3 regions of the Bradyrhizobium sp. WYCCWR15520 genome follow, and region 3 is predicted to be linked to each of the others. Evidence: predicted binding sites of a transcription regulator. Region 3 holds the regulator's gene; each other region holds the start of a gene.
The links. The regulator LexA, encoded in region 3, represses DNA repair genes until DNA is damaged. The targets are predictions, from matches to a motif close to TGTTCNNNNTGTGTTCNG.
Positions count from the first base shown of each region.

Region 1: AC0QUY_RS05660 (DNA recombination protein RmuC) is a predicted target of LexA. The motif match lies at 6,229-6,246, and genes of this name have one in related genera.
Region 2: AC0QUY_RS23985 (PA0069 family radical SAM protein) is a predicted target of LexA. The motif match lies at 3,885-3,902, and genes of this name have one in related genera.

Region 1 covers NZ_JBWBWM010000004.1:76,903-87,429, reverse strand. The annotation lists gene AC0QUY_RS05690 (DNA polymerase III subunit gamma/tau) at 1-1,646, shown strand, start outside; gene AC0QUY_RS05685 (YbaB/EbfC family nucleoid-associated protein) at 1,671-1,991, shown strand; gene recR (recombination mediator RecR) at 1,993-2,598, shown strand; gene AC0QUY_RS05675 (hypothetical protein) at 2,622-3,047, shown strand; gene AC0QUY_RS05670 (AmpG family muropeptide MFS transporter) at 3,153-4,523, opposite strand; gene AC0QUY_RS05665 (GIY-YIG nuclease family protein) at 4,601-4,906, opposite strand; gene AC0QUY_RS05660 (DNA recombination protein RmuC) at 4,989-6,197, opposite strand; gene def (peptide deformylase) at 6,369-6,896, shown strand; gene fmt (methionyl-tRNA formyltransferase) at 7,037-7,969, shown strand; gene truA (tRNA pseudouridine(38-40) synthase TruA) at 7,969-8,706, shown strand; gene AC0QUY_RS05640 (dihydrofolate reductase family protein) at 8,703-9,365, opposite strand; gene dapE (succinyl-diaminopimelate desuccinylase) at 9,400-10,527, opposite strand, start outside.
Region 2 covers NZ_JBWBWM010000021.1:61,517-72,043, forward strand. The annotation lists gene AC0QUY_RS23965 (glycosyltransferase family 39 protein) at 1-543, opposite strand, end outside; gene AC0QUY_RS23970 (ribonuclease HII) at 625-1,398, opposite strand; gene AC0QUY_RS23975 (GNAT family N-acetyltransferase) at 1,458-2,081, opposite strand; gene AC0QUY_RS23980 (VOC family protein) at 2,094-2,549, opposite strand; gene AC0QUY_RS23985 (PA0069 family radical SAM protein) at 2,703-3,863, opposite strand; gene AC0QUY_RS23990 (glycosyltransferase family protein) at 4,056-4,628, shown strand; gene AC0QUY_RS23995 (bifunctional helix-turn-helix transcriptional regulator/GNAT family N-acetyltransferase) at 4,734-5,669, shown strand; gene moaB (molybdenum cofactor biosynthesis protein B) at 5,796-6,359, opposite strand; gene ypfJ (KPN_02809 family neutral zinc metallopeptidase) at 6,513-7,451, opposite strand; gene AC0QUY_RS24010 (DNA methyltransferase) at 7,731-8,864, shown strand; gene AC0QUY_RS24015 (hypothetical protein) at 9,044-9,370, shown strand; gene AC0QUY_RS24020 (glutathione S-transferase family protein) at 9,506-10,198, shown strand; gene AC0QUY_RS24025 (nuclear transport factor 2 family protein) at 10,362-10,527, opposite strand, start outside.
Region 3 covers NZ_JBWBWM010000001.1:86,804-97,330, forward strand. The annotation lists gene AC0QUY_RS00425 (S41 family peptidase) at 114-1,448, opposite strand; gene AC0QUY_RS00430 (hypothetical protein) at 1,627-1,788, opposite strand; gene AC0QUY_RS00435 (hypothetical protein) at 2,038-2,349, opposite strand; gene AC0QUY_RS00440 (HAD family hydrolase) at 2,475-3,101, shown strand; gene AC0QUY_RS00445 (molybdopterin molybdotransferase MoeA) at 3,128-4,339, shown strand; gene lexA (transcriptional repressor LexA) at 4,547-5,248, shown strand; gene AC0QUY_RS00455 (hypothetical protein) at 5,477-5,899, shown strand; gene AC0QUY_RS00460 (hypothetical protein) at 5,984-6,220, shown strand; gene AC0QUY_RS00465 (ComEC/Rec2 family competence protein) at 6,228-8,522, opposite strand; gene AC0QUY_RS00470 (hypothetical protein) at 9,028-9,285, shown strand; gene AC0QUY_RS00475 (hypothetical protein) at 9,454-9,636, shown strand; gene glnA (type I glutamate--ammonia ligase) at 9,751-10,527, shown strand, end outside.

The sequences.
Region 1 (10,527 bases), on a different contig from region 3:
TTCCGCAGGCCTGGATCCTGACCGGCGTCCGCGGTGTCGGCAAAACCACGACGGCGCGGATTCTCGCCCGTGCGCTCAACTACGAAAAGCCCGATGGCTCGGTGAAGGGACCGACCATCCACATGCCGGACCTCGGCGTGCATTGCCAGGCGATCATGGAAAGCCGGCACATGGATGTGCTGGAAATGGACGCCGCCTCCCATACCGGTGTCGACGATGTCCGCCAGATCAATGACAGCGTGCGCTATGCGCCGGCCAGCGCTCGCTACAAGGTCTACATCATCGACGAAGTCCACATGCTGTCGACGGCGGCCTTCAACGCCTTCCTGAAGACGCTGGAAGAGCCACCCGAACACGCCAAATTCGTCTTTGCCACCACCGAAATCCGCAAAGTACCGGTCACGGTGCTGTCGCGCTGCCAGCGTTTTGATCTCCGCCGGGTCGAAGCCGACGTGCTGATGGGGCATCTCGCCAACATTGCGACCAAGGAAGGCGTCGAGGTCGAGCCCGAGGCGCTCGGCATCATCGCCCGCGCTGCGGAAGGCTCGGTGCGCGATTCGTTGTCGCTGTTCGATCAAGCGATTGCCCATGCGGCGGGCACCGTGCGCGCCGATGCCGTGCGGCAGATGCTGGGCTTGGCCGACCGCACCCGGGTGATCGATCTGTTCGAGCATCTGGCGCGCGGCGACATCGCCAGTGCCTTTGGCGAATTCCGCAGCCAATATGACGTCGGCGCCGATCCGGTGGTGGTGCTGTCCGATCTCGCCGAATTCGTCAATTTCGTCACCCGCGTGAAGATCGTGCCCGCCACCGCCGACAACGTCGCGTTCGGCGAGACCGAGCGCGTCCGCGCCCGGGAATTTGCCGCAAAGCTGTCGATGCGGGTGCTGTCGCGGATGTGGCAGATGCTGCTCAAGGGGATCGCCGAGGTCCAGACCGCGACCCGGCCGGCGGCGGCCGCGGAAATGGTGCTGGTGCGCATTGCCTATGTCGCCGACCTGCCGACGCCGGACGAGGCGATCCGGATGCTCGACCAGAACGGCGGAGGGACGCAGATTGCCTCTGGCGGCGCGGCGCCGGCACGGGCCGCACCCTCCGCACCGGTATCTTCAATGTCCGCTTCGCCGTTGCGTGCTCCGGCATCGCCCCGCTCAGGCGCGGAAGCCTCCGCCCGCCCGCAAATGGCACCGTCAGCACAAACGGACTCCGCGCCCGTGCTGCGAATCACGACCTTCCCGCAACTGGTGGCGCTCGCCGGCGAGAAGCGCGATATCCTGACCAAGACGGCGCTGGAAGCCGACATGCGCCTGGTCCGCTTCGAGGACGGGCGGCTGGAAGTTGCGCTGGAACGCGTCGCGGCGCGCGGGCTGGTCAACGACCTCTCCCGCAAGCTGGAACTGTGGACCGGGCGGCGCTGGACCGTGATCGTCTCCAACGAGGCCGGCCAGCCGACTCTGCGCTCGCAGAACGAGCAGGCGCGGAACGAGCACGCCCGCGCCGCGGAGGCCGATCCGCGGGTGCAGGAGGTGCTGGCGCGATTTCCCGGCGCCAAGGTGGTCGAGGTGCGCCGGCTTGCCGCCGAGCCGCCGGAATCCAATATTATCGCTGATGACTTGAACGAGAGCTCCGACGGCGACGACGACTGATCGGACGCTCGAGAGGACGGACGAATGGCTGATTTTCTCGGCATGATGAAGCAGGCCGCGCAACTGCAATCCAAGATGCAGGCGATGCAGGAGGAGCTCGGCAATCTCGAGGTCGAGGGCATCTCCGGCGGCGGGCTGGTCGCCGTGCGCATGACCGCGAAGATGGAAGTGAAGGGCGTTAAGATCGATCCGTCGCTGATGAAGGCCGAAGAGCGCGAGGTGCTCGAGGATCTCTTGGTGAGCGCGCATAATGACGCGCGGCGCAAGGCGGAAACCGCGGCGATGGAAAAGATGCAGGCACTGACCGGCGGCCTCGGCCTGCCGCCCGGGCTTGGTCTGACCTGAAATGGCCGCCAGCGTTGCCGGCCCTGAAATCGAACGCCTGATCCAGCTCCTAGCGCGGCTGCCGGGGCTGGGCCCGCGCTCGGCGCGGCGCGCGGCGCTGCATCTGATCAAGAAGCGTGAAGCCCTGATGACGCCGCTCGCGGGCGCCCTGCAGGTCGCCATCGACCGGATCCAGGTCTGCAAGACCTGCGGCAATATCGACACGCAAAATCCCTGCACGGTGTGCACCGATCCGCGGCGCGATCCCTCGACCATCGTCGTGGTCGCCGACGTCGCCGATCTCTGGGCGCTGGAACGCGCAAATGCGACCAACGGCCGCTATCACGTGCTCGGCGCCACATTGTCGCCACTGGATGGTGTCGGGCCGCAGGATCTGACCATCGATGCACTGGTGGCCCGCGCGCACGAATCACAAGTCGGCGAAATCGTTCTGGCGCTCAATGCAACGGTTGATGGCCAGACCACCGCGCACTACATCACCGATCTTCTGCAGGACGCCAACGTCAAGGTCACCCGGCTCGCGCATGGCGTGCCTGTCGGCGGCGAGCTTGATTATCTCGACGAAGGTACGCTATCGGCTGCCATGCGGCAGCGAACGCTGTTCTAACCCCACAGACGGAACTGATCGACATGACGAAACCTCGATTCGGCAGACGCTCCCGCTTTGCGCTCATCATGGCAGCGGCGCTGATCGCGCCTTCCGCATGGGCGCAGCAGGGCGAGCCGGCGCCGAAGCCCGGCAAGCCGATGAATGCCGGCGACGTGTTGTCAGGTGAACTTAACGCCATGAAGGGCGGCAAGAAGAGCAAGCGCGCCGCGACCTACCAGATCACCAGCGAACCGCGCCGGCTGCCGCCGCCGAACGGGCTGTGCAATCTCGAAACCGGCCCTGAGACATTCCAACTCGTCACCACCAGCGACGCCCAGGCCGCGCAGCTCAAAAATTTCATCGGCAAGGAAATTTCCGTGAAGGTCGACGAAGTCGCCTGCGCCCAGGACGCCGGTCAGATGAGCGAGGCTGTGATCACCAAATGGAGCGTGGTGACCAAGCATTGAGTTGCGAACTTCGTAGCCCGGATGGAGCGAAGCGCAATCCGGGATGATCTCTCCGCCTGTATGCCGACCCCGGATTTCGCTTCGCTCCATCCGGGCTACAAACGCTTAAACTTTCACCGGCCCCACTGCCTCGAAATGCCCGCGCCGCTGCAGCCACGCCAGCAGGATCAGGCTAGGCACAGCCACTACGACCGAGATCACGAAGAACAGCGGCCAGCCCGTTGTCTCCGCCACAAAGCCCGCACCTGAGGACAAATAGGTGCGTCCGACGGCGGCGAGCGCGGTGAGCAGTGCGTATTGGGTCGCGGTGTGCAGCGGATTCTGGCACAGCGCCGAGAGATAGGCGACGAAGATCACGGTTCCGATCGCACCGGTGAAGTTTTCCGCCGAGATGGCGACGGCCAGCGCCCACTGGTTGGTGCCGACAAAGGCGAGCCACGCGAACACGAGGTTGGAGATCGCCTGCAGCACGCCGCCGATCCACAGGCTTGCGACCAGCGAATAGCGCCGCGCCACATAGCCGCCGGCAAAACCGCCAATCAGGGTCGCGGCGAGGCCGACGCCCTTGACGATGGCGGCGTAGTCGTTGCGGGTGAAGCCAAGGTCGATCACGAACGGCGCGGTCATGGTGCCGGAAAATGCGTCGGTGAGCTTGAACAGCACCACGAAGGCGAGCGCCACCCAGGCATGCTTGCGGGACAGAAATTCGGAGAATGCCCCGATGGCCGCATGCATGACGCGGGCGAGAGCCGACTCGTCGCGGGTCGCTGCTTCCGCGCGCACCGATTGCTCGGGCTCGGTGGCGGCGAGCGCCGTGAGGGTGCCGATCAGCACCAGCGCGGCCATGACGACATAGCCCCACATCCACGCTGAACCGCGCCCGATGCCGGTGCTCTCGAACGCCGTCACGATGAACAGCACGCCGGCGGTCGACACCAGCATGCCGATCCGGTAGGCCGCGACATACGAGGCCATGCCGGCGGCCTGCTCGCTCTCGGGCAGGCTTTCGACGCGAAACGCATCGACGACGATGTCCTGGGTCGAGGACATCATGGCGACCAGAAGCGCGCCCAGCGCCACGAACAGCGGCGAGCGCGCCGGATCCGTCAGCGCCAGCAGCAGGATTGCGCCGATCAGGAGCAGTTGCGAGAACACCAGCCAGCCGCGGCGGCGGCCGAAGGCGCGGGTGAACACCGGCACATGCAGCGCATCGACCAGCGGCGCCCAGATGAATTTAAGCGTGTAGGGCGTGCCGACCAGCGCGAACAGCCCGATGGTGACGAGATCGACGCCGGATTCGCGCATCCATACCAGGAGCGTCGATCCTGACAGCGCCAGCGGCAGGCCGGACGAAAAGCCGAGCATCAGCACGATCAGCACGCGGGGTTGCAGATACACGGCCCAGGCCTCGCGCCAGGTTGGCGCGGGGGCGGCGGCTTTTTCTGGCGAAACGGAGGCGGATTCTGGTGCTGTCATGGAGGGGTGTTAGCAGATTCTGCAACAAAAAGACTGTCATCGCCCGGCTTGACCGGGCGACCCAGTATCGCAGAGGCCTATCCGCCGCCCCCGCCAATCTCAGCGTAAAGATCGATCCAGTCCGGATTTTGTTTCTCAATTAGCGATATCTTCCAGGCTCGCGGCCATTTCTTGAGCCGTTTTTCGCGCTGGATCGCATGTTCGATCTGATCGAAGATTTCGAAATAAACTAACCGGGTCACCTCGTGCTTCTTGGTGAAACTCTCGGCGATTTTGAGCTTGTGCTGGCCAACGCGGCGGACGAGATCGTTCGTCACGCCAATGTAAAGCGTACCGCCGATGCGGCTGGCGAGAATGTAAACGTAGTAACTACGTGCTCCCATCTACCGTCTCTGGGATACTGGGTCGCCCGGTCAAGCCGGGCGATGACGACCTAATTTGGGGCTGCAACGCTCCAAGTGCTTGCTACTCCCCCGCCTGCAGCTTGCGCGGCACGGGGAACAGTTCGGCCGTTCCGCCCTTCACCACGCGCGGTGCCTCGATCGGAGCATCCGCCTTGCTGAAATCGAGTTCCTCGATCCGGCCCGCCCGCTTCTCGATCTTGTCGGCGGAAATCAATATCTGCCGGACGTCCTCGTTCACATCGCCAAAATGCTTCTGCAGTTTCAGCACGCGATCACGCAGGCGCCCCAGATCGTCGCCGAGGTTGAGCACCTCGGTGCGGATCTGGTCGGCGGCATCGCGCATCCGCGCGTCTTTCAAAATCTGCTGCATCACCTGGATCGCCAGCATCAATAGCGAGGGCGACACCAGCACGACGCGGGCGCGGTAGGCTTTCTGGATCACGTCGTCGAAACCGTCGTGGATTTCGGCATAGACCGATTCCGACGGCACGAACATCAGCGCGGTGTCCTGGGTCTCGCCGGTGATCAGATATTTCTCGGCGATGTCGTTGACATGCTTCATCACGTCGTTGCGCAGGCGTTGGGTAGCGAATTTGCGCTCCTCGTCGCTGCGCGCATCGTGCAGCGCGGTCATCGCTTCCAGCGGGAATTTCGCGTCGATGCAGAGCGGGCGCTGATCGGGCAGGAACACGACGCAGTCCGGCCGCTTGCCGGATGAGAGCGTGTACTGGAATTCGTAAGCGCCCTGCGGCATGCCGTCCTGCACGATCGCTTCCATCCGCGCCTGGCCGAAGGCGCCGCGCGACTGCTTGTTGGCGAGGACGTCGCGCAGCGTGGTCACTTGAGACGTCAAGTCGGTGAGATTCTTGTGCGCGTTGTCGATGATGCCGAGCCGCTCATGCAGCACGCGCAAGCTATCCATGGTGTGGCGCGTGGTGGCTTCCATCGACTGGCCGACCCGATGCGTCACCGAATCCAGCCGCTCGTTGACGGCGCGCGCCATCTCGGCCTGGCGGCCGGCCAGCGACTGCGCCATGGCGTCGACCCGGCCGGTGGATTCGCTCTGCGCCCGCAGCATCTCGCTCAGACGCTCTTCCAGTTCATCGGCGCGGATCGCCTGCGCCATCGCCAGTTCCGCGCCCCGGCGGCCGGAGCGGGCAATCACGATGGCGATGGTCAGCAACAGTACCAGCGCGAGCGTGCCGAACCCGATCAGCGCCTCGCCAACATGAATCGGCAGGTCGCCGACCGTGAGAAGAATTTCGTTCATGTCAGCCTTGTAGCCCGATTCGCCGCCGAGTGCGAACGAAGAGGGAACATTTATGGTAAACGGCGGGTTAATTTTCGTGGTTAACGCCGCGTTAAAAATCATGGTTAAGGCCGCCTTAACGGGCTTCCCGGCGCATTGACCCCGGCAAATCAGCAGCTTAAATCGCGCGCTATGGCCCTTAGAGAAATCATCATCCTGCCGGACAAGCAGCTCCGGCTGGTCTCCAAACCCGTCGAGAAGGTGACGACGGAGATCCGCAAGCTCGCCGACGACATGTTCGAGACCATGTATGACGCGCCCGGCATCGGGCTCGCGGCAATCCAGGTCGCCCAGCCGCTGCGGCTGATCACCATGGATCTCGCCAAGAAGGACGAGAACGGCGAGACCAAGCCGAAGCCGCGCGTCTTCATCAATCCGGAAATCCTCTCCTCGTCGGAGGAAATGTCGGTCTACGAGGAGGGCTGCCTCTCGATCCCCGAATATTACGAGGAGGTCGAGCGCCCGGCGAAGGTTCGCGTCCGCTTTACCGATCTCGATGGCAAGGTGCACGAGGAAGACGCCGACGGCCTGTTCGCCACCTGCATCCAGCATGAGATCGACCATCTCAACGGTGTGCTGTTCGTGGACTATCTGTCGAAGCTGAAGCGCGACCGCGTGATGAAGAAATTTACAAAAGCCGCCAAGCGCGCGGCGGAGTAGGCCCCACTCTATCGACCGTCATGCCCAGGTTCGTGCCGGGCATCCACGCCTTCCTTTCTCGCTGCCAGCAAGACGTGGATGGCCGGGACAAGCCCGGCCATGACGGAGTAAACTAGAATCGTACCGGGGTTTTCCACCTGATGCCACTCCGCCTCATCTTCATGGGCACGCCCGATTTCGCGGTGCCGACGCTGCTGGAACTCGTGGCCCATGGCCATGAGGTCGTCGCCGTCTACACCCGCGCGCCAAAACCGGCCGGGCGCGGCATGAAGATGCAGCTGAGCCCCGTGGAGCAGGAGGCGCGGCGGCTCGGCATTCCCGTGATGACCCCGAGCACCCTGAAGACGCCGGAAGCGCTCGCCGAATTCCGCACGCACAATGCCGACGCCGCCGTCGTCGTCGCCTACGGCATGATCCTGCCGCAGGCCATTCTCGACGCGCCGCGCTATGGCTGCTTCAACCTGCACGGCTCGCTCTTGCCGCGCTGGCGCGGCGCGGCCCCCATCAACCGCGCGATCATGGCCGGTGACGTCGAGAGCGGCGTGATGGTGATGAAGATGGATGTCGGCCTCGACACCGGTGATGTCGCGATGGCGGAGCGGCTGGCGATCACGGACAGCATGACGGCCGCCGACCTGCACGACGCACTGGCGCCGCTCGGCGCCGACCTGATGGTGCGCGCGATGGGTGGGCTGGAGCGCGGCGGATTGCAGCTCAGCAAACAGAGCGAGGACGGCGTGACCTACGCGGCGAAGATCGAGAAGGCCGAGGCGCGGATCGACTGGAAGCGGTCGGCGCGGGAAGTGCTGCGGCATATTCACGGCCTGTCGCCGTTTCCCGGCGCCTGGTGCGAGCTGGCCGCGGAAGCGGAGCCGGTGCGCCTCAAGATACTGCGCTGCGAGTTGGCGAGCGGGTCGGGTGCGGCTGGCGAGGTGCTGGATAACGACCTTGCCATCGCCTGCGGCGACGGTGCCATTCGCATTGTCGAGCTGCAGCGCGCCGGCAAGGGGCCGATGAAATCAGCGGAATTTCTGCGCGGCACGGCGCTGAAGCCGCCTGCGCGGCTGGACTGATGCCTCGCTACAAGCTCATTATCGAATATGACGGCACGCCGTTCTCCGGCTGGCAGATCCAGGATAATGCGCCGACCGTGCAGGGCGCGCTGGAAACCGCGGTGAAGGCGATCTGCGGCGAGGACGTGCGCGTGCATGGCTCGGGCCGTACCGACGCCGGCGTGCATGCGCTGGGGCAGGTCGCGCATTGCGACATTCAAAAGCCGTTTCCGCCGGGCCGGCTGCGCGACGGGCTGAACGCGCATCTGCGTCCGCATCCAATCGGCGTGCTCTCGGCCGACATCGTGGCCGATGATTTCGAGGCGCGCTTTTCAGCGAAGAAGCGGCATTACCGCTACCGCATCACCAACACCAGAGCCAACCTCGCGCTCGACATCAAGCGAAGCTGGCGGGTGCCGCGCCATCTCGATACGGATGCGATGGACGTCGCGGCCAAGCGGCTGCTCGGCAAGCACGATTTCACCACCTTCCGCGACACCGAATGCCAGGCGAAATCGCCGGAGAAGACGCTCGACCAGCTCGACGTGATCAGGGAGGGTGACGCAGTCTCGATTCTCACTTCCGCCCGCTCGTTCCTGCACAGCCAGGTGCGTTCGATGGTGGGGTCGCTGGTGTGGGTCGGCGAAGGGCGCTGGAGCGCCGACGACCTCGCCGCGGCTCTTGCCGCCCGCAACCGTGCTGCCTGCGGCCCGGTGGCGCCGCCGGAGGGATTATATTTGGTGCGGGTGGAGTATTAGGCCGGCTTGAGTACCATGTGCGTGGCATTTGCCGTCGCAACATGGTCGGTCACCTCGTAGCCAAGGCTCGGCAGATCAAGCCCCGCGAACAGGTTCTCGCCAGATCCAAGCAGGATCGGCGCAATCGCAATGTGCATTTCGTCGATCAGACGGGCGCGCAGATATTGCTGGATGGTCGCGACGCCGCCGCCCACCCTCACATCCTTGCCGCCGGCAGCCGCGCGCGCCTTTTGCAGCGCCGCCTCGATGCCCTCGGTCACGAAATGGAAGACCGTGCCGCCCTTCATGGTGATGGGAGCGCGGGAATGATGCGTCAACACGAAGACATCGCAATGATAGGGCGGCTCGTCGCCCCACCAGCCCTTCCAGGAGTCATCCGGCCAGGGTCCGCGCACCGGGCCGAACATGTTGCGGCCGAGGATCCACGCACCGATGTTCTCAAAGCCTCGCGTCGCAAAATCGTCATCCGGGCCGGTCGTGCCGGCATCCTTCGCGAACAGCATTTTCTGAATGGTCTGCGTCGGCAATACCCATTCGTGCAGCCCCAATCCGCCGACGCCGAGCGGATTATCGGCGTCCTGGTCGGGGCCCGCGCCATAGCCGTCGGCGGATATGCTGAAGCAGCGGACAACGAGCTTACTGTTGGCTGAACTGGTCATGGCGCCACATCATCCCCGATGATGACGGCACAAGTCAGGCAAAATATCGGTCCAGCACGCCGCGATAGATTTTCGTCAGCTTCTCCAGATCCGACACTGGCGTGCGCTCGTCGACCTGGTGCATGGTCTGGCCGACCAGGCCGAATTCGATCACCGGGCAGTAGCTCGAGATGAAGCGCGCGTCCGAGGTGCCGCCGGACGTCGAGAGCTCCGGCTTGCGTCCGGTGACTTCCTCGATCGCGCTCACAGCCAGATCGGTGAACGCGCCGGGTTTGGTCACGAACACGTTGGAGTTGGAATATTCCCACACGATGCGGGCGCGGATGCGGTTGCCGCAGGCTTTCGCCAGCCGCTCCTCCACCAGGGCGCGCAGCGTCTCCTGGGTGTGGTTGTCGTTGTAGCGGATGTTGAATTTGGCGCGGGCCTGGCCGGGGATGACGTTGCTCGCGGTATTGCCGACATCGACCGAGGTGAATTCGAGATTGGACGCCTGAAACTGCGCGCTGCCATGGTCGAGCGGCTCGTCGGAAAGCGCCACGATCAGCCGCGAAATATCCGGCACCGGGTTCGACGCGCGGTGCGGATAGGCGACATGGCCCTGCACGCCGTCGACATGGAGCGTGCCGGATTGTGAGCCGCGGCGGCCGATCTTGATGCAATCGCCGAGCACTTCCACATTGGAGGGCTCGCCGAGCACGCAATGGTCGAATTTCTCGCCGCGTTCGGCGCACCACTTCAAAAGCTTGATGGTGCCGTTGACCGAAATGTCCTCTTCGTCGCCGGTGATCAGAAACGAGATCGAGCCCCGGCCATCTTTTTGCGGCTTGCCGCCATTGTCCTTCAGATATTGCAGCACGGCAGCGACGCTGCAGGCGATGCCGCCCTTCATGTCGACCGCGCCGCGGCCATACAGGAAGCCGTCCTTCACTTCGCCCGAGAATGCGCCGAGCGTCCACGCCGTCTCGTCGCCGGGGGGCACCACGTCGGTATGTCCGGCAAAGGTGATATGCGGCGCCTCGGTGCCGATCCGGGCGTAGAGGTTGTCGATGTCGGCGGTGCCAGGCTCGCCGAAGGTGACGCGATGCACCTCGAAGCCGGCTTCTTTCAACAGGCGCTCAAGGACGCCGAGCGCGCCGGCATCGGCAGGGGTGACAGACGGGCA
Region 2 (10,527 bases), on a different contig from region 3:
TAATCCGAGCGCCGCCGGCGTCGTCAGCAGCAACAGCCCGGCCTCGATCGACCAGGCGAACCAGGCGTTGCGCCGGTTCTGGCCGATCAATTGCCAGGAATGGAGGAGCAGCAGTGCCCATAGCGGACGCGCCAGCACCATGGGCCCGAATTCGACGCCGGGCGAGCTGAAGGCCACGACCGTCATCGACAGCAGCACCGCGAGCACCGCCTGCTGCCCGCCGACCATCGAGCGCGCCAGTTGATAGTAGATCCAGAAAGTGACGACCGCGCAGACCTGCGCCAGGAGATAGACGCCGAACATGCTGTTGCCGGCGGCGCGAAAGGCGATGTCGGCGAGCCAGAACGCCAGCGGCGGACCGAGCGAGGTTCCGACCTGATATTCCCGGCCGAAGGCCAGCACGGTCGCGAGGTCGCCCGGCGGGCTGCGATAGAGCAGCATCGGCAGGAACAACCAGAGTCCGGCCTGGACCAGCACCACGAGCAAGACCACCAGCCGCGGCCGGGCGCGGATCAGTTCGACAACGAGCGAGGTGAAACGCATGAAACGTCCGAATGCCCGGGCCTGGCGGCCCTGTCCCCCAAGACGTTTGATAGAGCGCAGGACGCGCCGAAGCAACCGATCTTAGATCGTGATGGAGATATCGGAAGCGATCTCCCCATCCACCGTGAAAAGATCGGGCTCGACTTCGACCGTCTCCGGAAAATGCTTCTGCCGCGCGGCAATGACCGGGGCGAAAAAGCGGCGGTGATGGATGCTCGGACCGAGCCGGTCCAGCGCCTCGCGATGCTCCGGCACGGCGTAGCCCTTGTGGGTCTCGAAGCCGTAGCCCGGGCAATCCAGCGCCAAGGCGCTCATCAGGCGGTCGCGCGTCACCTTGGCGATGATCGAGGCGGCTGCGATCGACATCACGATGCCGTCGCCGCCGATCACGGCGTCACAGTCGCAGGGCGCATCGATCTTGTCGCGGCCATCGACGAATACGTGCTTCGGCAGTTCCGGCAACGCGCGCACGGAGCGCGCCAGCGCCCAGAGCGAGGCGCGCAGGATATTGTCGCGATCGATCCGCGCCGGCGAAGCGAAGGCAACCGCGAAGGACGAGGTCGCGCAGATCTCCTCGAACAGCTCCTCGCGGCGCTCCGCCGTCAGCCGCTTGGAATCGTCGATGCCTTTGGGGATTCGCTTGGGATCGAGGATGACGGCGGCGGCCACCACCGGGCCCGCCAGCGGCCCGCGTCCGGCCTCGTCGCAGCCGGCGACCGGCCAGACCCCGCGCTTGATCAGTGCCCGCTCCCGGCGAAAGCTCGGCGGCGCGACCGCGATCACGCCCTTGGGGAGCTCGGCCTGTTCCTTGCCGGCTTTCTTGTCAGTTTTCTTGGCGGACTTGTCCCGAATCATGGCCGGGATCCTGCGAAAGCGTGCGCCCGCGCGCAACCGGGAACCGTGCACAATACCCGTTATTCAGCGCGCCGTCGCCGCCATTCCCCAACCTCAATCACATAAACGCTCCGGCTTCCGCGCTTGGGGTCGGCTATCGTCTCCAGATAGCACATTCCGAGCTTCTGGAGCGCGTGAATGGACGGTGCATTTCGCGGATCGACAAGCCCGAGCAATCTGCCGCATTTGAGTTGCTCGAACCCGAAAGCGAGCTGCGCCTCGCCGATTTCGGTGGCTATCCCCCTCCCCCACGCCCGGCGCGCAAGGACAAACCCGATCTCAAAATCGTCGGCTCCCAGCGCGTCACATGGCGACAAGCCGGCAAAGCCGATAACTTCGAGGGTGGGCTTTTCGGTCAGAACCGCAATCCCCGTGAGGCTTCCGCCGAAGGTGAATGATCTCCGGATGAAGTCTTCGGCGGCGTCCTCTGCCATCGGCGCTCCGGAAAATGCAAAGCGCATCACGTCGCTGTCGCCAAGGATAAGATTCTGCAGAATCGATATATCCTCGTCGGCCGCAGCGCGCAGAACGAGACGCGGCGTCGTCAAAATGACGAGCGGCTGCTTCTCCGATGCTGGCGTGGGCTTCCGGTCCATCGAGCCGCAATACGGCAATTCGCCGCCAGAGAGAAGCGGCGCCGCCATAACACCACCGGTTTAATCAGGCAGATGAACCCGCCGGTCGTCGCCGACCTCGATGCCGGGCGCGACCACGACTTCCCAGGCGTGGTTGTCGGGGTCGCCGAAATAGCCGGAGTAACCGCCATATTCGGTCTTGTGCGCAGGCTTCAATAGCGATGCGCCGCAGGCAATTGCGAAATCCAGCACTGCGTCGACCTCCTCGGCGGAGCCGCAATTCCAGGCGAGAGTCGTTCCGCGAAAGGTTTTCGACCGCGGCTGGTCCGGCAGCGTGGCGTCGCGCGCGAGTTGATCCCATGGGAAAAGCGCGATGACAGTGCCGCCGGTGTCGAAGAAAGCGACCGCCTCGCCGGTCTCGCTCATTTTTCGGGCAAAGCCGAGCGCTTCATAAAAGGCGATGCTGGCGCGCATGTCCGTTACGCCGAGCGTGATGACTGTGAACCGGGGGACGGGTTTCGGGGATTTTCCGTTCATCTTACTCTCCAACGTCATTGCCTGCGACAAACGCGAAGCGTTTGCGCAAGGCGTAAGCGACGAAGCAATCCATTGTTCCATGGCGAGGATTGGCTTCCGCCTTCACTCTTCGAGCTACGGCGGACAAGTCACTTGCGCTCGCAAGGCCGGTTCTCAGAACAAACTCAGTTGCTGCCCGCTGCGCTTCGGTTTGACGAAATGATCGGTCGTCAGTTTGGAGCGCCGCTTGTTGAGGCCGAGCTTCTCGCAGGCGATTTCGAAGCGGCGTCCGATCATCCAGGCCATCGGGCCTGTTCCCTTCATCCGCGTTCCCCATTGCGAATCGTAGTCGCGCCCGCCGCGCATGTCGCGGATCAGGGTGAAGACGTGGCGGTGGCGGTCGGGGTAGTTCGCCATCAGCCATTCGCAAAAGAGGTCGCGCACCTCCAGCGGCAGCCGCAGCAGCACGTAGCTCGCTTCCTTGACACCGGCATGGGCCGCGGCATCGAGAATGCGCTCGATCTCGGAATCGTTCAGCGCTGGGATGACCGGCGCGACCATCACGGTCGCGGGGATTCCGGCATCCGACAATTGCCGCAGCGCCTCCAGCCGCTTCGGCGGCGTTGAGGCGCGCGGCTCCATGGTGCGGGCGAGCTTGGGATCGAGCGTGGTCACTGAAATCGCGACCTTGGCCAGGTTGCGCTTCGCCATCCGCTGCAGAATGTCGATGTCGCGCGTTACCAGCGCCGATTTGGTGACGATGCCGACGGGATGGCCGGCGCGATCCAGCACTTCGAGAATGCCGCGCATGATTTTGTGCTCGCGCTCGATCGGCTGATACGGATCGGTATTGGTGCCGATCGCGATCATGCGCGGCTCGTAGCCTGGTGCGGCCAACTCCTTTTCGAGCAGCTCCGGCGCGTCGGGCTTGGCGAGCAGTTTGGATTCGAAATCGAGCCCGGGCGAAAGGCCGAGAAAGGCGTGGGTCGGCCGCGCGAAGCAATAGACACAGCCATGCTCACAGCCGCGATAGGGATTGATCGAGCGATCGAAGCCGATGTCGGGCGAGTCGTTGCGGGTAATGACCTTGCGCGAGGTATCGATCGACACCGTCGTCTTGAATGGCGGCAGATCGTCGAGGCTCTGCCAGCCATCGTCGAAGGCAACCCGCGCCTCGGCCTCAAATCGGCCGCTCTGGTTCGACTGCGCGCCGCGGCCGCGCCGCCGCTGGCGTTCGATGCCGACCGCAAGCTCAGAAAAAGGTGTCGCACCCGCCGGCTCGGAGGGCGGCGTGCCCGGCGGGTGCTTGAGGGCATGAGAGGATGCTCGGCTCATAAAGCGAACATAGCACGAGATAAGAACAAATCAAGAACATCATCGACAACAATTCGCAGTGATGCCCGTGTGCCGGAAAGGACACCAGCGCCGCATGCCTTAAAAAAACTGCACGCAAACGGCTGTTTTGATTGTGACAAGGTGATAACAGTGCGGCGTTTTTCACCGTTTGAGCCAGCGAAGCCTCATCCCATGTTGAGCGTGATCGTTCCGACCGAAGGAATAGAACAGCCGGCCGTCGCAACGCTGGCGGCGCTGGTGCCGGGCGCCGCAGCCGGCGTCATCAGCGAGGTGCTGCTGGTCGACGGGGCCGGCAATGGCGTGATCGAGCGGGTGGCCGACGTAGCCGGTTGCCGCTTTCTGAAGTTCGAGGGAACACGCGCCGCGGCGCTGGCCGCCGGCGCGCGCGCGGCGCGTTCGCCATGGCTGATGTTCCTGCACGCCGGCGCGGTGCTCGACAGCGGCTGGATCGACGAGACCACACAGTTCATCCAGACCGTATCGGCCAGCGGCCGACCGCGCGCCGGGGTCTTTCGCTATGCCCGCTCGCCCTATTCGGACGCGCGGCTGCGCGACGGCTTCAAATTCGTCGCCCGCATGATTGCCGGCCCGTCGGCAGAACAGGGGCTCCTGATCGCGCGCGATCATTACGAGCGGCTTGGCGGCTACCGGCCGGATTCCCGCCGCTCCGAGACAAGGCTGTTGCGCCAGCTCGGCCGCTCGGCACGCACCCAGTTGCGCAGCCGGATCATGGTCGTCGCCTGACGGCCTGAGTCAGACGGCCTGAGTCGATCGACCTGCAACAAAAAGGGGCCCAAGCGACGCCGCAACGGGCTTGCAATTTACTTGATTCCGTCAAATAATAATTTGATGAAATCAAATAACGCCCTGGACGGCCAGATCGACGCTATCCGCGGATTCAGCCGCTTCTATACCCGAAAGCTCGGAATCATCGAGCCGAAGCTCCTGCACAGCGCCTTCACGCTGCAGGAAGCGCGCGTCATTTACGAGATCGCGCATCGCCCGACCTGCACCGCCACCGACCTCGCCCGCGACCTCGGCCTCGATCCCGGCTTCCTGAGCCGGACCTTGCAGGCGCTGCAACGCCGCCAGATCCTGACGCGAAAGCCGTCAAAGGACGATGGCCGCATCAACGAGCTCTCGCTGACCGCCAAAGGCCGTGCCACCTCTGTCGAGCTTGAGCGCCGCGCGCGCGAGGAGGTCGGAAGCCTGCTCGTCTCGCTCGAAGACAGTCAGCGCGCCGCCGTCGTGCAGGCGATGACGACGATCGAGCAGGCGCTGGAACGGCCTACGGAGAAGAAGCCGGCCGCTTTTCTCTTGCGCAGCCACCGTCCCGGCGACATCGGCTGGGTGATCTCGAGCCAGGCAAAAGCCTATGCCGCGGAGTATGGCTGGGACATCAGCTACGAGGCATTGGTCGCCGAGATCTGCGCGGAGTTCATCAAGAACTATGACGCCTCGCGCGAGCATTGCTGGATTGCGGAAGCAGGCGGCGAGCCGCTCGGCTCGATCTTTCTGGTGAAGGGGAGTGACGACGTCGCAAAGCTGCGGCTGTTGCTGGTGGAGAAAAAAGCGCGCGGGCTCGGCGTCGGCCACGCACTCGTCGAGCAATGCATCCGCGCGGCGCGTGAGAAAGGCTACAAGAAAATGACGCTCTGGACCCAGAGCATCCTCGTCGCCGCCCGCAAGATCTATCAGGAAGCCGGCTTCAAGCTGGTCGCCACCGAGCCACACCGCAGTTTCGGCCAAAGCCTGATCGGCGAAACCTGGGAAATGGAACTGTGAAGCCCGGGCGTCGCGACAGTACGCGGCGCATCACGCCAGAACTCCTCGACTTCCATATCGGGCGCGCGCATCAATTGCGCATTGAGGCCTGGCGCAACATGTGGCGTGGGCTGTGGACGCTGCTGGTCAGGCTGAAGCGCCTTGTGCTTTAGGCCGCCGCAGGTGCTCGTCCAGCCGTGGCATGATCTCGACGAAATTGCAGGGGCGTGTGCGGTAGTCGAGCTGGGCGGCGAGAATACCGTCCCAGGCGTCGCGGCAGGCGCCCGGCGATCCCGGCAGGCAGAAGATAAATGTCGCGCCCGCTACGCCCGCGGTGGCGCGGCTTTGCACTGTCGAGGTTCCGATCTTGGCGTGGCTCAGCATGTGGAAGGCGATGGAAAAACCATCCATCCGCTTTTCGAACAGCGGCTCGATCGCTTCCGGTGTGACGTCGCGGCCGGTGAAGCCGGTGCCGCCGGTAGTGATGATCGCATCGATGCCCTCGTCGGCGATCCACCGCTTGATGATGACGCGGATCGCATCGACGTCGTCGACGATAATCTCGCGCGCGGCAAGATGATGACCCGCCGCCGTCAGCCGGTCCGCCAGCGTGGCGCCGGATTTGTCGTCGGCCAGCGAACGGGTATCCGAGACCGTCAGCACCGCGATGTTGAGCGGCACGAATTGTTTTGACTCGTCGATGGAGGACATGACTGCTTCTTCCCCTCATGCCCCGGCAAAAGCGCGAAGCGCTTCTTCGCGCAGATGTCCCGGGCATCCACGTCTTCGAACTCACTTGAAAGTATAGACGTGGATGGCCGGGACAAGCCCGGCCATGACGGCAAAATACTTCCTGGCTTCAATTCACAATGCGCCGGCGGCAAACGTGTTGCAGGCCTGCACCGTGCCCTGCTGGTAGCCGGTCATGAACCATTGCTTGCGCTGCGCCGCGGAGCCGTGGGTGAAGCTGTCGGGCACCACCCTGCCCGTCGACTGCCGCTGCAGCGTGTCGTCGCCAATCGCCGTCGCCGTCCTCAGTGCTGCATCGATGTCGCCGGGTTCGATGAAGCCCGGACGTTTCTTCTCCTCGCGGTTGACCCAGACGCCCGAAAGACAATCCGCCTGCAGCTCGACCTTGACCTGCAGCGCGTTGGCTTCCGCCTTGCTGCCGGCCTGCTGTTGCAGCCGCTGCACGCGCGGCAGGATGCCGAGCAGGTTCTGGATGTGATGCCCCGCTTCATGCGCGATGATATAGGCCGTCGTGAATTTGCAGGCACTGCCCGAGCAGCCGCGAAACCGCGTTTCGACTTCGCGGAAGAAAGAAGTGTCGAGGAAGATCTGCTTATCCGGCGGACAGTAGAACGGTCCCATCGCCGACTGCGCCATGCCGCAGCGGCCGCCATTGGTGGCGTTGCGGAACAGCACGATGCGCGGCCCGGTGTAATTCTGACCGCTGGATTGGAAGATCTCGCTCCAGCGATCGTCGATCTCGCCAAGGATGCCGGCGATCATGCTGCCGACTTCGTCCTTCGGCGCACCGGTCTTGGCCGGGCCTGAGCGGCGATCGGTCTGGTAGGTCGGCGCCTGCTGGCCGCCGGTCAGGATTTCGGCGCCGCCGATCAGGATGCGCGGATCAATGCCAAAGGCGTAGCCGACGAGGCCGAGCACGATGATGGTGCCGATGCCGAGCCCACCACCGCCCATCGGCAGGCCAAAACCACCGCCGCCGCCACCCATTCCGCCGCCGCCGTCGTCGCGACGGTCGTCGATACTATCGCTGCGGCGGAAATCATCGTAACGCATGGCGCTGCTTCCTCATCCCCGGCTGTTGGCCCGAATTACCCAACGCGGCAATCACGTAAAATTTCCATTCCATTAATCAATAGCCCGCCCGGCAAAAATTGCCTAGTGCGCAAGCGGCCGCAATCTCTGCTGGCAATGTTGCCGATGAACTCTCTTCGCATTCTGCGTCGATAACATTCTTGGTTAAGTCGATTTTTACTTTGGCGGGTCAATGTATCGCCAGTCGGTTGTTTAGTCCCGCGTCGCCGACAGCGTCGCCTGAGTCAGAGTAATTGAGTCATGGTTGTGTCGCGTCGCGGGGCGTCTGTAAGGGCGCCCCGCACTAAATTTGAGTCTGATTCCAGCGTGCGTATCGTCGTCGGCGATTGCGTCGCCGAGATGTCGAAGCTACCGGCCGGTTCGGTCGATCTGGTGTTCGCAGACCCTCCATATAACCTGCAGCTCAAGGGCGATCTCAAGCGCCCTGACGAATCCCATGTCGATGCCGTCAACAACGACTGGGACAAGTTTTCATCGTTCGCTGCGTACGACGATTTCACCCGCGCCTGGCTGCTTGCCTGCCGCCGCGTCATGAAACCGTCGGCCACGCTATGGGTGATCGGATCCTATCACAACATCTTCCGCGTCGGCGCGATCATGCAGGACCTCGGCTTCTGGGTCCTCAATGATATTGTGTGGCGCAAGACCAATCCAATGCCGAATTTCCGCGGCCGCCGCTTCACCAATGCGCATGAAACCATGATCTGGGCGGCGCGCGACGAGAAGGCCAAGGGCTATACGTTCAATTACGATGCCCTGAAGGCCGCCAACGAGGACGTGCAGGCGCGTTCCGACTGGCTGATCCCGCTTTGCACCGGTGACGAGCGCCTCAAGGGCGCTGACGGCAAGAAGGTTCACCCGACCCAGAAGCCGGAAGGGCTGCTGGCGCGCGTGCTGCTGTCGTCGTCAAAGCCCGGCGACCTCGTGATCGATCCCTTCAACGGCACCGGCACGACGGGCGCCGTGGCAAAACGTCTCGGCCGCCGCTACATCGGCTTCGAGCGCGACAAGACCTATGCGGCTGCGGCGGAAGCGCGCATCTCCGCGGTTGAGCCGCTGCCCGAGGCGACGCTGGCGCCGTTCATGACCGCGCGCGACGCTCCGCGTGTGGCATTCTCCGAACTGATCGAGCGTGGCATGATTCCGCCCGGCACCAAGCTGGTCGACTCCAAAAAACGTCACGGCGCCCTTGTCCGCGCTGACGGCGCCATCATGCTCGGCGACAAGGTCGGCTCGATCCACCGCATCGGCGCGGTGGCGCAGGGCTCCGGCGCCTGCAACGGCTGGACCTTCTGGCATGTCGAGACCAAGCACGGCCTCAAGCTGATCGACGAGCTGCGCGCCGAAATCCGCTCGGAAATGGCGGCGGGCTAAGAGGCAGCTTACCTCAGCACGAGAAGTCCGGACTGCGCGGGCTTTCTGGCCGCCGCAACGCACGACAGCGTGCGTATGCGGCATGGCAGCCGTGTCAGGCGCGCGGGTTGTCGTGCGACTTTTGGTCCATATCTCAGCGAATACTTGCTACATTCATTATCCCATATGAGACTAGTGCCATGCGCACCCGAGGCTCCGAGTCCTTCATTGTGCTGCCACTGCTGCCGATCTTCCTGATCGGCATATTTCCGATGCTGCTGTTGAGTCTGCTGGGCCCCGCCGGACTGATCATCCTCGGCATCCTGGTCGCCTGCGCAGGGCTGACCGACATTCTCGATGCCAGCGGCACCTTCAGCGAGCAGATCATCGTCCACGGCTACGCGAAAGGATCGGAACGTGCGGGACAGCGCACGGCGCTGCGTACGGAAATGCGTTTCGCATCCGTCATGATCGCTGCCGGTGCGGGCCTGGCGGTCGCCGGCATCGGCGGTCTGGCCCTGTCGTAAGCGCCTCCCGGACCGGTCACAAACTCGTCCCTTGTGCATCCGGCAAAAATTTGAGCATGGACGTGGCACCCGGTGGCAATGCCGCCGCGTGCCGCAACAGTTTCCTTGCAAGAAAGCAATGGGGAGAATTCCAAAATGCTCAAATTCTACTTCAACGGATCGCCCAACCCGACCAAGGTCGCCCTCTTCCTCGAGGAAGCCGGCATCGCCTACGAGCCGGTCGCGGTCGATACCCGCAAGGGCGACCAGTTCAAGCCGGAATATCTCGCCATCAATCCGAACGCCAAGGTGCCCGCGATCGACGATGACGGCGTCACCGTGTTCGACAGCAACGCCATCCTGCTCTATCTCGCCGAAAAGACCGGCAAGTTTCTCCCGGCGAACACGCCGCAAAATCGCGCGCAGATGCTGTCCTGGCTGATGTTCGTGGCGACCGGCATCGGGCCATATTCGGGACAGGCGGTGCACTTCAAACATTTCGCGCCGAAGGACCAGAACCACGACTATTCCAATAACCGCTATCAGTTCGAGGCGCAGCGCCACTACACCGTCCTCAACGATCATCTCGCCGGTCGCAAATATATGGTGGGCGACACCTACACCATCGTCGACATGGGGCTGTGGGGCTGGGCGCGGATGGCCGCGTTCGTGATGAGCGAGGACGCCGCCACCAAATATCCCAACGTCAAGCGGCTGGTCGACGAGATCTCGGCCCGTCCCGCGGCCGCCAAGGCGATCGCGCTGAAGGATAACTTCAAGTTCAAAGCCGAAATGGACGACGAAGCCCGCAGCAACATGTTCAAGCACATGTCGGTGAAGGCCGCCTGACCAACATTCCGCAGTTCTCGTCATGGCCGGGCTTGTCCCGGCCATCCACGCCTTAATGCTCCTCAGCACGTAACAAAGACGTGGATGCCCGGCACAAGGCGCCGGGCATGACGGTTTCCATCAGCGCGTCCCGAGACATCCCCGCTCCAAGACTGCCCTTTTCCTAAACTGCGGCCGCCAACTTCAGTTCGGCGGGAAACGGCCCGAGCACGCGCTCGACCAGCGCGGAGTCGCAATATTCCTTGATCTCCTTGATCTTGCCGTTCTCGATGCGCCAGACCATGCAGTATTGGTTATCGTAGCGGTCTCCGGTCTTCGTCACATTGTCG
Region 3 (10,527 bases):
CACGAAGTAGCCAGCATGAGCGCAGCGATATACGGGACGATCAACCCGGATATCGCTTCGCTGGGCTACGAGCGCGCAAATTGCTTGCGGCAATGACGCGGTGGGTTCTGAACCTAGTTCGGCACCGCGCGCTTCGCAGCGGTCACCGCGTTCGCGTTCACGCTGCCGCCGCGCAAAAGGTTGAAGGCGGCGTTCAGCGCCTTGTCGTCCTTTTCGTTCGGCGGGACGTAGGCCTGCGAGCCGGCCTGCTCGGCGCCGTCGGCGGCGAGATGGCCGCGCATCGAGGCTTCGCCTTTCAAATCGGCGCGGCCCTTGAGTTCATCCGGCACGTCCTGCAGCACCTCGATGTCAGGCGCGATGCCCTGGGCCTGGATCGAGCGGCCGGACGGCGTGAAGTAGCGCGCCGTGGTCAGTGCGAGTGCGCCATTGCCTGATCCGAGCGGGATGATGGTCTGCACCGAGCCCTTGCCGAAGGAGCGCGTGCCGATCAGCGTGGCGCGCTTGTGGTCGCGCAGTGCGCCGGCCACGATCTCGGAGGCGGAAGCCGAGCCGCCATTGATCAGCACGACCAGCGGCTTGCCCTTGGTGATGTCGCCGCCGCGCGCGGTAAAGCGCTGGGTTTCCTCCGAGGTGCGGCCGCGGGTCGAGACCACCTCGCCCCGGTTCATGAAGGCGCTCGACACCGAAACGGCCTGGTCGAGCAACCCGCCGGGATTATTGCGGAGGTCGACGACATAGCCAGCGAGTTTTTCCGGCGGAATTTCCTTGGAGATGCTGGCGATCGCCTTCTTCAGGCCGTCGGTGGTCTGCTCGTTGAATCGGGTGATCCTGATGTAGCCGATATCGCCGCCGTCGGTCTTGTGGCGGACCGGCCGCACCCGGATGATCTCGCGCACGATGGCGACATCGATCGGCGCGGCGGAACCCTTGCGCACGACCTTGAGCCGGATCTTGCTGTTGGCGGGGCCCTTCATCCGGGCGACCGCCTGTTCGAGCGTCATGCCCTGAATCTGCTCGTCGTCGATCTGGGTGATCACGTCGCCCGACAGCATGCCGGCTTTCGCCGCGGGCGTCTCGTCGATCGGCGTCACCACCTTGACGAGGCCCTCTTCCATCGTGACCTCGATGCCGAGCCCGCCGAACTCGCCATGCGTGGTCTCCTGCATGTCGCTCCAGCCTTTCTCATTCATGTATCGCGAATGAGGATCGAGCGCGGAGATCATGCCGTTGATGGCGCCTTCCATCAGCTTGGAATCGTCAGGCTTCTCGACGTAGCTGGTCTTGATCCGCTCGAACACGTTGCCGAACAGATTGAGCTGGTTATAGGTGTCGGAACGGGCCGCGGCCTTTGCCGCCGCGACCAGATTTGTCCCCTGCGGTCCGACCACGAGAACGGTCAGACACGCGCCCGTCACGGTGCCGAGAAGAAAAGCAAGATTCCTGCGCATCGTGGGGCGTCCCTCTATCTCTACGGACGCCCACCATCCCTTGTGAATCGGCGCCCCTGTCCCGGCCCCGCCAACTCACAATGGCTTTTTGGTCGGATCAAGGCACGCCGGCCCAGGGCAATACGGTCGTTTACAGGTGTGTCGTTTGCGTTCAGGCGGGCTTACGGATTTGAGATCGCTACGAATTCGAGGCCGCTTGATCGGCCTCCCGCAGGCCGTTTTGCCAGGTGGAGGGCCGGGTTCCAAAGCCGCGCTTGGCGCGGGTGCCGAGCCAATAGCCGAATTGCGGGGGAACGTTGCGGAACGGGCCCTCGACGCCGAGTTTGAGCGCGGCGTCCATCGGCCAGTTGGGATTGTTGAGGATTTCCCGCCCGACCGCGATCAGATCGGCCTGGCCATCGCGCAGCGTTCATCAGATGCCAGTCAGTCGGAAAGCCCTTCTCGGCCGAATATTGATGCATCGGCGGCACCACGATGCGGTTCTTTAAGCTGACGCCGCGGATCGTCATCGGGGAAAACAGCAGCGTCTCCGTCTTGCCTGCCTGCCTCGCGGACATCATTGTCCCGGCACGGCGCCGGGATGTGTCTTCTACTTTGCGCTGGTGCCGGTTTTGGTATCGGCGGACTTGGCCTTCGGTTTCGCTGCCGCCTTGTCGGCCTTTGGTGCGCTGTTGTCGCCGCGCATGGTTCCCCAGGGATCGCTGCCCTTCTGTTGTTCCGGAATATTGCCAAGCGACCGCTTGTAGGCCCGCTCGGCGTCCTTCTCGGCCGCGATCTCCGCCCCCGTCTTGGGCTTGTCCTCCTCGCCATATCTGGCGGGACCTTTTTGTTGGGCCAAGGCGGGCCCTGCCAGCAACGAGACCACGGCCGCAGCGCCCAAAATTCTACCCAGGATTTTCATGCCACCACTCCCTGTTTGACCCCACGCTTAGCACAGCTCGCGCAGCGGCTTAAGCGCCGGATTGGGCTCGGACGCAAATCGCCGTGGCCGTTGCCGAGGCCGGTCCAGTTTTGTAAACGACTGCCATGAATTTGCCGCCAGCGCCCCATTCCGTCGACGCCTTGCTGTTCGACCTCGGCCGTGTCGTGCTCGATATCAGCTTTGATCAGGTAATGACCTGCTGGGCGGGGCATGCGGGCTGCGCGCCCGCCGACCTCACCAGCCGCTTCGTCGTCAACGACAGTTTCAAGCATCACGAGACCGGCCGGATCGACGACGCCGCGTTCTTTGCGAACCTGCGGCAATCGCTCGGCATCGGCATTACCGACGCCCAGTTCCTCGAAGGCTGGAACGCGATCTTCACCGGCGAGATGCCGGGCATCGCACCGCTGTTGGCCGGCGCGGCCAAGCGCCTGCCGCTTTATGCCTTTTCCAACACCAATCCGGCTCATGTCGCGCATTTTTCGCAGGCCTATGCCGGCGTGCTCGGCCATTTCCGCGAGATCTTCCTGTCCTCCAGCATCGGTTTGCGCAAACCCGACGCGGAGGCCTATGATCACGTGATAAAGGCGATCGGCGTGCCGGCGTCGCGGATTCTGTTCTTCGACGACTCGGCCGCCAATATCGAAGGTGCGCGGGCGCGCGGCCTTTCTGCCATCCACGTGACATCGACGGATGACGTGGCCAGGGCACTGACTGCGCTTGGAATCTAGCGCTGGAATTTGACGGAGGTCTGCCCGTGGCCTTGATGCCTGTCGCCGATGCGCTTGCTGCGATCCTTGCCGGCGCTATAGCGCTGCCCGAAGAAATGGTGGCCCTCGATGCCGCACATCATCGCATCCTCGCCCGCGACGTCGCCGCGCGGCGGACGCAGCCGCCGCTGGCGATGTCGGCAATGGACGGCTATGCGGTGCGTGCGGCTGATGCCGCCGACGCCAGCGCGCGGCTGAAGGTGATCGGCGAGGTCGCCGCCGGCCGGCCGTTCGAGCGCAAGGTCGGCCAGGGCGAGGCGGTACGGATATTCACCGGCGGCGTGATCCCCGACGGCGCCGACGCCGTCATCATCCAGGAAGACACGGCAGCCGACGGCGATCATATCACCATCACGGAAGCCGCCGTTCGGGGACGGCACATCCGTGCCGCCGGCGTCGACTTTCGCGAGGGTGACGTCCTGCTCAAACGCAGACGCCGCCTCTCTGACCGCGACCTGTCGCTCGCCGCCGGCATGAACTATCCGGAGCTAGCGGTGCAACGCCGCCCGAAGGTCGCTGTGCTCGCGACCGGCGACGAGCTGGTGATGCCGGGGGCAAGCCCCGGTCCTGGCCAGATCGTCTATTCCAACGGCTATGGCCTGCGGGCGCTGGCGCGGGCCGAGGGGGCCGACGTCGTCGATCTCGGCATCGCCGCCGACACTGTCGCCGCGACCACGCAAGGCATCCGCCGCGCCCGCGAGGCTGGCGCGGACATCCTGATCACCATGGGCGGCGCCTCGGTCGGGGACCACGACCTCGTCAAGCACTCGCTGGAGGCCGAGGGCGTCGCCATGGCGTTCTGGCGGATCGCGATGCGGCCGGGCAAGCCGATGATGCACGGGCGGCTCGGCGCGATGCGGGTGATCGGCCTGCCCGGCAATCCTGTCTCCTCCTATGTCTGCGGCTTCCTGTTTCTGGTGCCGCTGATTCGCGCATTGTCGGGCCGCGACCACGTTCATCACGTCAGAGAAAGCGCCCTGCTCGGCCGCGACCTCGCCGCCAACGACCAGCGCGAGGACTATCTACGCGCACGCCTCGAAGCGCGCGAAGACGGCACGCTGGTCGCCGTGCCGGTGAACCATCAGGACTCTTCGCTATTGGGGAATCTCGCTGCGGCACAGGCATTAGTGATACGTCCGCCGTTCGCGCCGGCGGCCGCCAAGGGGGCGCCTTGCGAGCTGCTGCGGCTGCCGGAATGACGCCCCAAGACGCGCCTCAAGACACGTCTTGGACAGAAACCCTGACGCGTTCACCTGAAATTAAGTGGTTGCGGAACACATATCGAACATATAGTGTCCGTTCATGATTTGTTTCGACTGCTGGTGTCTCTGCCTGGGATTTGGGGACTCCCGCCATCCGAGCGCTGAAGATTCGAAACGACGACGCCAACCGGGGGATTGCTCGCGATGCTTACGCGCAAACAGTACGAACTTCTGCGTTTCATCAATGAACGGCTGAAAGAGGCTGGCGTACCGCCCTCCTTCGACGAAATGAAGGACGCGCTCGACCTGCGCTCGAAATCCGGAATCCACCGCCTCATTACGGCGCTGGAGGAGCGCGGCTTCATCCGCCGGCTGCCCAACCGCGCCCGCGCCATCGAGGTCATCAAGCTGCCGGAGCTTGCGGCTGCCGGCAACGGCCGCCGCGGCTTCACGCCGAGCGTCATTGAAGGCACGCTCGGCAAGCGCACGGTGAGCGTGCCCGCCGCCGAGGATGACGGCAATCGCCCGGTCGCGGTGCCCGTGATGGGCCGGATCGCCGCCGGTACGCCGATCGAGGCGCTGCAGACTCGCAGCCACACCATCAGCGTGCCGCCCGACATGCTCGGCTCCGGCGAGCACTACGCGCTCGAAGTACGCGGCGATTCCATGGTCGAGGCCGGCATCCTCGACGGCGACATGGCGCTGATCCAGCGCAACGAGACCGCCGACACCGGCGACATCGTGGTGGCACTGATCGACGAGGAGGAAGCTACGCTAAAACGCTTCCGCCGCCGCGGCGCCTCGATCGCGCTGGAGCCCGCCAACGCCGCCTATGAAGTCCGCATCCTGCCGCCGAACCGGGTCCGGATTCAGGGCAAGCTGATCGGCCTTTACCGCAAATACTGACCGGTGTGCCGTCCGTGGACATGACGGAAAAGAGCCCCGGCCCTTCGCCGGGGTTTTTTGTTGAACGATTGGAACCAAGGCACGTTAGCGCGTTTGTGAATGTGGCGCAGCGCGCCAGTCGCAGAATTGCCCAGAAAAAAGAAAAGGCTCTGCGCCATGTCCACTCTGATAGGGGCCTGTGCCTCCTTGAAGACACGGGTCAGCTATCTCAAATGAGGGAGCCATCCGATGTGTGACTATAGCCTGCATGCTGTGGCTACCCGGCCTGCCCAGGTCGGCGAGACGCTGATCACCACGACGTTCCGCGGTACATCGACCCGCGGCTTTGCGTCGGAACGCGAACCAGCAGTGGCGGTCTGCATGCTTCCCGGCACCGAACTGGCGTTCGCCGAGGACGTCAAATACGACAACCGCTGGATCTGGACGCGAACCACCGACTGGCGGGTCGGCAAATTCAATCAGATCGAACCCGAAGTCGCCGACCGTCATCATGACGCGATCGAATTTCCTGATGGAAGCCATGTGCTGGTGACGCAGCTTTGCGAAGGCCAGCGCGCAACCGTGCTGCAATTGCCGGTGGTTCAGACCGGTGGCGAGCGCGCACCGAAGGTGACGGAAGCACGTCCGGCCGCTTCGATCGTGACCGGATAGACGCCACGTGGATGCGATCCGCCGGTCCAGGCCGGCGGATCATGGTGATGCGTTTTTCAAAATTCGGCACCGAGGGGGCAACCGGTGGTCAACAAAGTCACATGGCAAAGGGCTGGACGCGTCACCGAGCCCGGACGTTACATGTTCAGATATGGCTGGCTCACCATCACGGCCGAAGACCTCGCGATCTGGCAGCAATTCCCCGAAGCGTCTTTCACGCTGGTCAACCTGCCGTCATCCCCCGACGCGCCGGAGGAATTCCACCTCGGCGCGTTCGAGATACCGGCCCATCCGTCCAGCCCCCCAATCGACGAGCATTGAAATCCGCCTACTCTTCCGCCTGAAGGTCCGCCTCGGCTGGCGTCGCATCGACGGCGCGAGGCGGCACGACGCGCGGGGCCAGAACGTTGGCGTCGACCTCTCCCGCGTCGGCAACGGCCGGCGACCAGGGGCGGTCGATCCCTCGCGGCTTCACCGCCTCGACGACAAATCCCTCGCGGCCTCGTCGCAGCGTCATGGCGCCCTGCCGCCGCAGCCGCTCGGCATCGATCACGGAAGCCGCGCAGGAAGCGGGCGCCTGCCGCAGGGTCACAATGAGCGCCGCGCGCTCGCAGTCGTCCGCCAGCGCCTCGGGCCTGAACGCCTGCGCGACCAGGCCGCCGCCGACGGACGGCATCACGCAGCCGAATTCATCGCAGGAGACGCCTGACGTGAGCGATGCATCGGTTGCCGTGCGCGCGTCGGCATCCGCCGCCAGCCACTCCTTCAGCAGGAAGACGTCCCGGGACCCCTTGGCCGCGTGCATCAGATGCAGCCTCCCATCCTGGCCGCGGACGCCGACATGGCGGCCGTCGGCGGAGATCAGGATATCCGGCTGCGGCGCCCTCGCCGCCCACAATGCCGCCGCCAGCACCAGCGCCGCGCCCGACCAGCGCAGCGGCGTGCGCAACAGGCCGAGCAGGATGATGCCGAGGCTCGCCGCGATCAGCGGGCCGATGCCGAACGCCGGCACCCGGCCGACCGCGCCGGGCAGCGCTGCGACCCATTGCGTCACCGCGATCATCCAGTCGATGCCGACGCCCATGATCGCCCAGAACGGGCGATCGAACCCGAATGGCATCGCGACGAGGCCGAGCAGGCCTGCCGGCATCACCAGCGCCGACACCACCGGCATCGCCGCGAGATTGGCGAGCACGCCATAGGGCGTGACCCGGTGGAAGTGGAAGGCGGCGTAGGGCGTGGTCGCGAGCCCCGCCACCAGCGAGGCCAGCAACAGCATGGCGATCTCGCGGCCGCCCCACAGCGCCGCGCGGGCGGTTGCGGTATGATCGGCGGTCGCGAACAGGCGCGGCATGCCGATCTGCACCAGCGCCACCAGCCCGAGCGTCGCCGCAAACGACATCTGGAAACTCGGATGCACCAGCGCTTCCGGCGCGACCGTCAGCACGATCAGGGCGGCGACCGCGAGCGTGCGAAACGTGATCGCGCGGCGATCGACAATGACGGCGATGAGCACCACGGCCGTCATGAAGAACGAGCGCTGCGTCGCGACCTCGGCGCCCGACAGCAACAGATAAAACGCGGCGGCGACGAGCGCGGCCGCGGCCGACCATTTCTTGATGGCATAGCCGACCGTGAGCACAGGGAACAGGGCGAGCAGCGCCCGCACGGCAAAGAACACGACGCCGGCTACGACGGCCATGTGGTAGCCGGAGATCGACAGCACGTGGCCGAGGCCGGAGATGAACATCGCATCGTTCACCGGCGGCGAGATCGCATCGCGCCGCCCGGTCAACAACGCGGTGGCAATGGCGCGCTGGTCGCCTTCCAGCGTGGTCCTGATCCGCGCATCGATCGTGTCGCGCAGACCCTGCATGAACGCCGAATAGCGCAGGCGCAGCCCGCCGGCTTCCGGCGGCTCGGTAGTCTTGATCGCGCCCATCACGAAGCCGGAGGCGCCGATGCCGGCGAAAAACATGTCGCGGCTGAAATCGTAGCTGCCCGGCCGCACCGGCGAAAGCGGCGGCAACAGCCGCGCCTTCAGCTCGACAAAGCTGCCGACCGGCGGCGCCGTCCCCTTCTTCACCGACAGCCGCACGCGCTCGAGTCTTGTTTGTCCCCGCGCGCTTTCCATGGTGACCACGCGAAGCACAAAACGGTCGGTGCGCTCGCGGATGTCACGCGTCTCGACAAAACCGGTCAGCGAGACCGAAAACATCGGCCGCGCCAGCACGCCATGCGCGACCCGCGCGGTCTTCCAGGTCGCGATCGCAAAGCCCGCCGCGACGGCTGCGATCATGACCGCGACCGGAAAGAATTTTTGCCGCCGCAACAGCACCGCCGCCGCGCACAGGGCGATCGCCACGACGGCGGCCGCCGACAGCAACGGCTCATGATCGGCGGCGAAGTAGAATGCGATCCCGGTCCCGAACGCCACCGGCACCCAGGGCAGCAACCGCCCGGCACCAGCCTCCGCGCGCGCCCAGGCGCGCAGGGCCTCGATCAGCGGCGGCCAGAATGCCGGACGCGATGGCAGAACGCCGCCGGCCGCTACTGCGGCGCGCGGCGGCCAGGTGCCGGTATAGCCCCGCTTCCGGCCCGACGTGTCGCCCTGCTCCGCCACGCGTGCTTACACCCTACGATCTCGTGGAGACCGCAAGACTACCGGACGCTGTATTCGGACGGCTAGCAGAACGGATGCAGAATCCTGAAAGAGCGGGGACCCGCGAAGCTCCGGGCCCCCCAACCGGCCGACGCCCGAAAAGGCAATTCATCCACGTGGAAAACCACCGTTAAGTCAGGCCAACTGCATTTTCCGACTCGGCAGACCGTGCTCTCTAGATCGAGGCTGGTGGCGGGGTACGAGGTGAGCCAGTTTTACTGCACGCTTCTGCTTGTGACGGCTCTGATGCTCACGGCATGCTTCGGAGTAGCGGCTTGGCGCCTCTCCGATGACACATCGGAGGTAACCGGAAGCTTTTTGCCGCCGTTGATCGAGCCGCGCTAAAAATCCCCATCATTGGGCGGTTTATTGAACCTGTCAGCGGTGCCGGATGCACAAACCGGAAGAATGCATGTCGGCCAGGTTACAGTTGCATCCAGTGAAATCGAACATCAGGACAAGTGACATGAAGCGTGCGGCCTGGATTTTATTTGCGGTGGTCCTGACCTCCGCCCCTGCCGATGCCGCCCCTCCAGAGCAATGCCGCTTCATCGAGGCGCGAGCCGAGCGCGAGGCGTGCTACCAGCGCCAGGAGGCCGCGCGGGCCGCCCGGCAAAAGGCGAACGAGGTCCGGCAGGCCGAGCAGCAAAAGCCCTACGAGCCCATGACGGCGGACGACGCCCAGCTCGCAAAATCCCTGCGCAGCATTTGCCGGGGTTGCTAGGCGGCCGGCGCTACAATCCAATCCCGGCGGCCCACCGCCCTGAAACCGCTCTTGCAAGTGCGCCGCAGCAGGATGCACACTGTGCGCGCATGACCAGGTGTCAACGTCTACGGCTCTCGGCTCGACTGGAATTCACAGTTGCGCTCAAAACGAGAGGAGCATGACCCCATGCGAGAAATCGAAATCCACGACTATGCACGGCAGTTGCTGGAAGCGCATGGCCCCAAGGCCATTGCGGAAGCGGCCCAGAACGCCATCGAACTCGAGGCAAAAGGCGAGGCCGAACTGGCCAGAACCTGGCGGCATATCGAAGACGCGATGAAGCTCATGCGCGGGCCGCACCAAAGCTGAGGCTGCCGGCGCGCAACGCAGAACGTGGTCCCAAAACCCGTCGCAAGCCGCTTCGCCACGGCTGAATGGCGGCACGACCTCCACGATGCGCCTCTCCATGACAGGAGTGAAGCCATGTTTCCGAAGTGTGCGACAGCCGAAGACCTCGTGAAGGCGATCAGCGACGAGAAGGTGCAGATGATCGATCTGCGCTTCACCGACTTGCCTGGGGTGTGGCAGCATTTTTCCGTCCCGCCGGGTGCAGCTAGTATCGATGCTCTCAGCGAAGGCATTGGATTCGACGGCTCATCCATCCGCGGCTTCCAGGAAATTCAGGAAAGCGACATGCTGGTCGTGCCGGACCCGGCCACGGCCTTTCTCGACCCGTACTCGCCTGCCTCGACCCTGGTCCTGATCTGCAACATCAGGGACCCCGTGACCGGTCAACCCTATAGCCGTGACGCCCGTTACATCGCCCAGAAGGCGGAAACCAACCTGAAGGGCACTGGCCTCGCCGATACGAGTTACTTCGGCCCGGAGGCGGAGTTCTTCGTGTTCGACGACGTGCGGTACGGACAAGGGATCAACTACGCCTTCCACGAAATCGATTCCAGCGAAGGCAGTTGGAATACCGGCAAGGAGGAAGACCCGAATCTGGGCCACAAGCCGCGCCCGAAGGAAGGATATTTTCCCGTTCCCCCGACCGACAGCATGCAGGCTCTCCGCACCGACATGGTGCTGACGATGGAACAACTCGGCATCCAGATCGAAGCCCATCACCATGAAGTCGCGACCGGCGGCCAGAACGAGATCGACATGCGCTTCACTACGCTCACCCGCATGGCGGACAATCTGATGATCTACAAATACGTGGTGAAGAACACCGCCCGCGAGCACGGTATGACCGCAACG